DNA from 2 places in the Arthrobacter sp. NicSoilB11 genome. Region 2 is predicted to be linked to the other one. Evidence: riboswitches for the same ligand, from Rfam matches in the RefSeq annotation. Region 2 holds a riboswitch; the other holds the start of a gene.
What was found. A riboswitch is a leader RNA that binds a small molecule or an ion and turns the genes downstream of it on or off. The one in region 2 is predicted to bind glycine.
Positions count from the first base shown of each region.

Region 1: it holds a riboswitch for glycine, as region 2 does, so the genes downstream of both, gcvP (aminomethyl-transferring glycine dehydrogenase) here and cycA (D-serine/D-alanine/glycine transporter) in region 2, are expected to answer to the same signal.

Region 1 covers NZ_AP024657.1:845,215-848,620, reverse strand. The annotation lists gene gcvP (aminomethyl-transferring glycine dehydrogenase) at 1-1,587, opposite strand, end outside; glycine riboswitch at 1,641-1,748, opposite strand; glycine riboswitch at 1,775-1,872, opposite strand; gene LDO14_RS04015 (TetR/AcrR family transcriptional regulator) at 1,966-2,502, opposite strand; gene LDO14_RS04010 (MFS transporter) at 2,588-3,406, shown strand, end outside.
Region 2 covers NZ_AP024657.1:480,025-483,430, forward strand. The annotation lists gene gcvP (aminomethyl-transferring glycine dehydrogenase) at 1-1,015, opposite strand, end outside; glycine riboswitch at 1,176-1,276, opposite strand; glycine riboswitch at 1,568-1,666, shown strand; gene cycA (D-serine/D-alanine/glycine transporter) at 1,813-3,354, shown strand.

The sequences.
Region 1 (3,406 bases), 370 kb from region 2:
GGAGTCCGGGGCGAACGGGTGGATCGAGGCGAACTCCGGCCAGGAAATGGCTTCCATCTCGGCCGTGGCGTTCAGCTTCATGGTGCATGAACCCAGCGGGATCATGGTGCGGTCCAGCGCCAGGTCGCGGTCCGAGAGCTTGCGGATGTAACGCAGCAGCTGGGTTTCAGACCGGTGCGTGTTGAAGACCGGGTGCTGCAGGTAGTCGGAGGAACGCTCGACGGCGGCCTCCAGCCCAAAGCCCTGGACCTCGGCAACCGTGGCGCCAAAGACGTCGGCAACCTGGGCGACGATGGCCGCCGTCGTGGTTTCATCGAGGGCGATGCCTACGGTGTCGGCGTCGACGCTGCGCAGGTTGATGCCCCGCGCCTCGGCGTCGGCGATGATGCCAGCAGCCCGTCCGGGGACCCGGACCGTAAGGGTGTCGAAGAAGCTCGTGTGCAGCACCTCGACGCCGGCGGCCGCAAGCGAGGCCGCCAGGCTACGGGCGTGGCGGTGCGCCGTTTGGGCAATCGCCTTCAGTCCGTCGGGGCCGTGGTAAACGGCGTACATGGACGCAACGATGGCCAGCAGCGCCTGGGCGGTGCAGATGTTGGACGTGGCCTTCTCGCGGCGGATGTGCTGCTCGCGGGTCTGCAGGGCCAACCGGTAGGCAGGCGTGCCGGCGTCGTCCTTTGACACCCCAACCAGGCGGCCAGGCAAGGAACGCTCCAGGCCTTTGCGGACAGCCATGTAGGCGGCATGGGGGCCCCCAAAGAACAGCGGCACGCCAAAACGCTGGGCTGAGCCGACGGCAATGTCCGCGCCCTGCTCGCCCGGAGGTGTGATCAGTGTCAGGGCCAGCAGGTCCGCAGCGACCGTGACCAGCGCGCCCCGGTCCTTCGCTGCAGAGATCACCGCGGACTGGTCCCAGACGCGGCCGGAAGCGCCGGGCTGCTGCAGCACGATCCCGTTGATGTCGCCCTCGGGCAGGCCCTTGGACAGGTCGGCGACCTCCACCTCGAAGCCGAGCGCCTCCGCACGCCCCAGCACGATGGCGATGGTCTGCGGCAGCACGTCGATGTCCAGGACGGTCTTGCCGTCTGCCGCGGGCTTGGTCTTGTTGGCACGGCGCATCAGCAGCACGGCCTCGGCCACCGCCGTTGCTTCATCCAGCAGCGAAGCGTTGGCGATGGGCAGGCCCACAAGGTCCTGCACCATGGTCTGGAAGTTCAGCAGCGCCTCAAGCCGGCCCTGGGAAATCTCCGGCTGGTAGGGCGTGTAGGCGGTGTACCAGGCCGGGGATTCCAGGATGTTGCGGCGGATCACCGGCGGAGTCACGGTGTCGTAGTAGCCCTGGCCGATCAGCTGCACCGCCGTCTTGTTCTTGGCGGCAAGCTTCCGCAGTTCCGTGAGGACTTCAACCTCACTGAGGGCGTCCTGCAGGCGAAGGGCGGTGTCCTGGCGGATGACCTTGGGAACCGCGGTGTCCACAAGGGAATCGACCGAGTCGTAGCCCACGGCTTTGAGCATGGTGTCGACGTCGGCCTGGCGGCGCGCGCCGATATGGCGGTCTACGAAAGTGGTGGAGGCTGGGGTAACCGACACGAAGGAACTCCATTTACTCAGGCGGCGAAGGGTACGCCACAGCTATTCGGGTTCCTCCCCGCTCTGTATTGGACCTGAGAGTTTCCGCGTTCCCTGCCTGGGCAGGACCCGCTTGCACCGTCGGTGAGCACAACAGTCCCTACCTCTCCAAAAGAGAATAAGACTGCCTGCTGCTTTCCAGAGGTGCCTCGCCGCGGCGGTACGGGGGCCTGCGAGATTCCTGGGGAGGATTTGCTCCTACGGCGCCTGCCTGTACTTCCGGCAGAACTCTCCCGCCGCAGATCAAAGGCTATTCATTTGTTGGATCATGAAGGCCGGTGACAGCCCTCACAACTTTCTATTGTCCTACGCGGCAACCCCTCCCGGCAAATGACGGAGCTACCTGCGGAGCCGTTCCAGCGCGGCCAGGAGTTCCTCCACGTCAGCGGCCGCTCCCCCGGCCGGCGCAGGGGCCACGGACAGCATGGCGTTGAAGTACAGGCCGTCCCCCATATAGAGGACTGCCTTGGCCAGCCCAGGTCCCACATCCGCAGCAATTTCGTCCAGCCAGCGCTGCTGGATGGCCGCGAAGCGGCGCCGCGTCTCCTCGTGGGCCACCTCTGCAAGCCGGGTGGCGGCCACGATGGCACGGTCCAAAGGGGTATCCGCCCAGACCGAGGAACGGATGAAGTAGGCCGCGGCGCCTTCAGCTGCCGACGCCATGGCATCGGCATCCTCGCCCGCCAGGCCCTCCAGGCGGTCGAGCAACACGGCAATCATGGCTTCCTTGTTGGGAAAGTGGTAGAGGAGGCCGCCTTTGGATACGCCGGCCCTGCGCGCCACGGCATCGAGGGTGGCCGCCCGCTCACCCACTTCAATCAGCAGGGACTCGAAGGCGTCAAGGACCGCGTCACGGGCAACAGGCTTTCGGGGCATGCCCTCCATCATGCCCTCCCCCGTGCAGGAATAAGGAAAACCGTCGCATTTTTAAACTATACCGTCCGGACGGTATAGTTATCTCATGACCACTTCCATCGAGAGTTCTGCAACCGGGCAGGCAAGCAGCACTTCCGTGCGTCCTCCGTGGCGCGACTGGCTGGCGCTGGGGCTGCTGATGTTTCCCGTGCTGCTGGTGGCGGTGGACAACACCGCACTGACGTTCGCGCTGCCGGCCATCGCCCGGGCCCTGGAACCCACAGGCGTGCAGCTGCTGTGGATCGTTGACGCCTACCCCCTGGTGCTGGCCGGGCTGCTGGTATCAATGGGAAGCCTCGGCGACCGGATTGGGCGGCGGAGGCTGCTCATCCTTGGCAGCATCGGCTTTGCCGCGCTGTCCGTTGCGACGGCTTTTGCACCCGCGCCGGAATGGCTCATCGCCGGCCGCGCCGCCCTGGGATTCTTCGGCGCCATGCTGATGCCGTCCACCTTGTCGCTGATCCGCAACATTTTCCCCGAGCCCAATCGCCGCAGGCTGGCCGTCGCCATCTGGGCCGCCGGATTCTCCGGCGGCGCGGCCCTGGGTCCGATCTTCGGCGGCTGGCTGGTGGAGCACTTCTGGTGGGGTGCCGTCTTCCTGGTGGCGGTCCCCCTCATGGTCCCCCTGCTGGCGTTTGGACCGGCCCTCATCCCGGAATCGAAGGATCCGGCACCCGGCAAGGTGGACATCCCCAGCATCCTGCTCTCCATGCTGGTCATGGTGCCCGTTGTCTACGGGATCAAGGCAGTTGCCACCGAAGGTCCAGGGGCGGCAGGTCTGGGCGCCATCGCCTTCGGCCTGGCCATGGGGGCGGTGTTCGTGCAGCGGCAGCAGCGGCTGGCGCACCCCCTGCTGGACATGTCC
Region 2 (3,406 bases):
GCGCCTGGGCGGTGCAGATGTTGGATGTGGCCTTCTCGCGGCGGATGTGCTGCTCGCGGGTCTGCAGTGCCAACCGGTAGGCAGGCGTGCCGGCGTTGTCCTTGGAGACGCCCACGATCCTGCCCGGGAGGGTACGTTCCATTCCCTTTTGGACGGCCATGTAGGCGGCATGGGGGCCGCCGAAGAACAGCGGCACGCCAAAACGCTGGGTGGAGCCGACGGCAATGTCCGCGCCCTGCTCGCCCGGAGGTGTGATCAGTGTCAGGGCCAGCAGGTCCGCAGCCACGGTGACCAGCGCGCCCCGGTCCTTGGCAGCGGCGATCACGGCGGATTGGTCCCACACGCGGCCGGAGACCCCGGGCTGCTGCAGCACGACGCCGTTGATGTCGCCGTCGGGCAGGCCCTTGGACAGGTCGGCGACCTCCACCTCGAAGCCGAGCGCCTCCGCCCGGCCCAGCACGATGGCGATGGTCTGGGGGAGGCAGTCGGCGTCGAGCACCGTCTTGCCGTCCTTCGCGGGCTTGGTCTTGTTGGCGCGGCGCATCAGCAGCACGGCCTCGGCCACGGCCGTTGCCTCGTCCAGCAAGGAAGCGTTGGCTACCGGGAGCGCCGTCAGGTCCTGCACCATGGTCTGGAAGTTCAGCAGCGCCTCAAGCCGGCCCTGGGAAATCTCCGGCTGGTAGGGCGTGTAGGCGGTGTACCAGGCCGGGGATTCCAGGATGTTGCGGCGGATCACCGGTGGAGTCACGGTGTCGTAGTAGCCCTGGCCGATCATCTGGACTGCCGTCTTGTTCTTGGCGGCAAGCTTCCGCAGTTCCGTGAGGACTTCAACCTCGCTGAGGGCGTCGGTCAGCTTGAGCGCAGTTTCCTGGCGGATGGGCGCGGGGACGGCCACGTCAACCAGGCCATCCAGGCTGTCGTAGCCGATGGCCTTGAGCATGGTGTCGATGTCGGCCTGGCGGCGCGCGCCGATATGGCGGTCAACAAACGATGTTGGATGCGAATGAATCGTCATGAGGAACTCCAGATCTGGCCGGCCGAAGGTGGCACGGCGTGGGATGGGTTCCTCCCCGCTCTGTATTGGACCTGAGAGATTCCGCGTTGCCTGCTGTTGGCAGGGGACCGCTTGCACCGTCGGTGAACCAGGCAGAAGCCTGATTGCTTTCCAGAGTCGCCTCGCCGTGACGGTACGGGGGCCTGAGAGATTCCTGGGGAGGATTTGCTCCTACGGCGCCTGACCGGTGTTTCGCCGGGAGGACTCTCCCGTCACAGCTCGAAAGGCTTATTCAAATGTGGGTGATTCGGCTCACAAGGTACCGGGATAGACCCGTCCGTGGCAAATCGGGCGGCTTCCGTGCGGGGCTCGAGGGGCACGTGACGCCGTTCTTCCCCGCTTGTGTCGGGAGGGGTTTGACATTCGATCGTGACGGACACCACACTGAACCCCGGGAATGGCGCCGCCGGTGGCTGGCTCAGCGTATCCGGAGCAGCCCACCAGTCGGTGCCTGTCCCATTGCATGACCGGCCGTGGCCCAAAAAGCCTGCGGCTTCCAACTGAATACGCCTTCGACCTGCGGCGGGAGAGCCCTGCCGGGTACATCCAGCAGGCGCCGTAGGAGCAAACCCTCCCCAGGAAACTCTCAGGCCCACGTACCGCCGCGGACAGGCAACTCTGGAAAGCAGCCGGGCATGACCCTGGCTCACCGGCGGTGCAAGCGGCTTTTGCTGCGGAAACTCTCAGGTCCACTACAGAGCGGGGAGGAACCAAATCTTTTGCGGCACCCAAAAGCCGCTTTATCGATGGAGTTCCTCATGGCGATTCATCCCCCCACGTCCAACGGCGAACCAGCCCGCAGCCAAGGCGCTGCCACGGCAGCCCGCAGCGAGCCTCCCCACCTGGAGCGGCAGCTCACCAACCGGCATATCCAGCTCATCGCCATCGGCGGCGCGATCGGCACGGGCCTGTTCATGGGTTCCGGCAAGACCATCTCCGCGGCCGGCCCATCCGTGATCTTCGTATACATGATCATCGGCTTTATGCTTTTCTTCGTCATGCGGGCCATGGGTGAACTGCTGCTCAGCAACCTGAACTACAAGTCCTTCAGTGATTTCGCCGCCGATCTCCTGGGGCCGTGGGCCGGATTCTTCACCGGCTGGACGTACTGGTTCTGCTGGGTGATCACCGGAATCGCGGACGTCATCGCCATTGCAGGGTACTCAAAGGAACTTTGGCCGGCGCTGCCACTTTGGATCCCGGGCCTGGCCACGGTGGGCATCCTGCTCCTGCTGAACCTCGCCACCGTCAAGGCGTTCGGCGAGACCGAGTTCTGGTTCGCCCTCATCAAGATCGTCGCCATCGCAGCCCTGATCATCGTGGGACTCTTCATGATCTTCACCGGTTTCCAGAGCGACGCGGGCACCGCAAGCTTCACCAACCTGTGGAGCCATGGCGGGTTCTTCCCCAATGAGTTCATGGGCTTCGTGGCCGGATTCCAGATCGCAGTCTTCGCCTTCGTAGGCATCGAACTGGTGGGAACCACCGCCGCCGAGGCCAAGAACCCCGAGCGCACGCTGCCCAAGGCCATCAACGCCATCCCCGTCCGCGTGCTGCTCTTCTATGTCGGTGCGCTGGTCATCCTGATGGCGGTCACCCCGTGGACCCAGTTCGCCGCCGGCCACAGCCCCTTTATCGGGATGTTCTCCCTGGCCGGCCTCGGCGCCGCGGCCACGGTGGTCAACCTGGTGGTCCTGACTTCGGCGATGTCCTCCGCGAACTCCGGCATCTACTCCACGTCCCGCATGGTCTTCGGCCTGGCCCAGGAAGGCGATGCCCCCGGTATCTTCAGCCGGCTCTCCACGAGGAAGGTGCCCAGCAACGCGCTGTTCCTGTCCTGCGTCCTGCTGCTGTCCGGCGTCGTACTCATGTATGCCGGCCAGGATGTTGGCATGGCCTTTGAAATGGTGACCACCGTGTCTGCGGTCTGCTTCGTCTTCGTCTGGTCGATCATCCTCGCCAGCTACATCTCCTTCCGGCGCCGCCGGCCGCACCTGCATGCGGCGTCGAAGTTCAAGATGCCCGGTGGCATTCCCGCCGTGTGGGTGGTGTACGCATTCTTCGCCTTCGTCCTTTGGGCCCTTACCACCCAGCCCGACACTCTCGTTGCACTGCTGGTAACCCCCATCTGGTTCGTCATCCTGGGCGTGGCTTGGGCCATTCTGCGGCGCCGTCCCGCCCACCTGGCCCGCTTCGAGGTCTTCCGTGCCGAGCTTCAGGCAGACCAGGCCACTGCCGCGCGCAGCGGCGGCCAGGACGCCGGGGCGGCGGGGCGCGAGGTCCAGCAGGCCGGGAAGTAACGTCCGACGGCGGGTTGCAGCGGCGGCGGTGAGGTGCAGGTACCGCATCCTG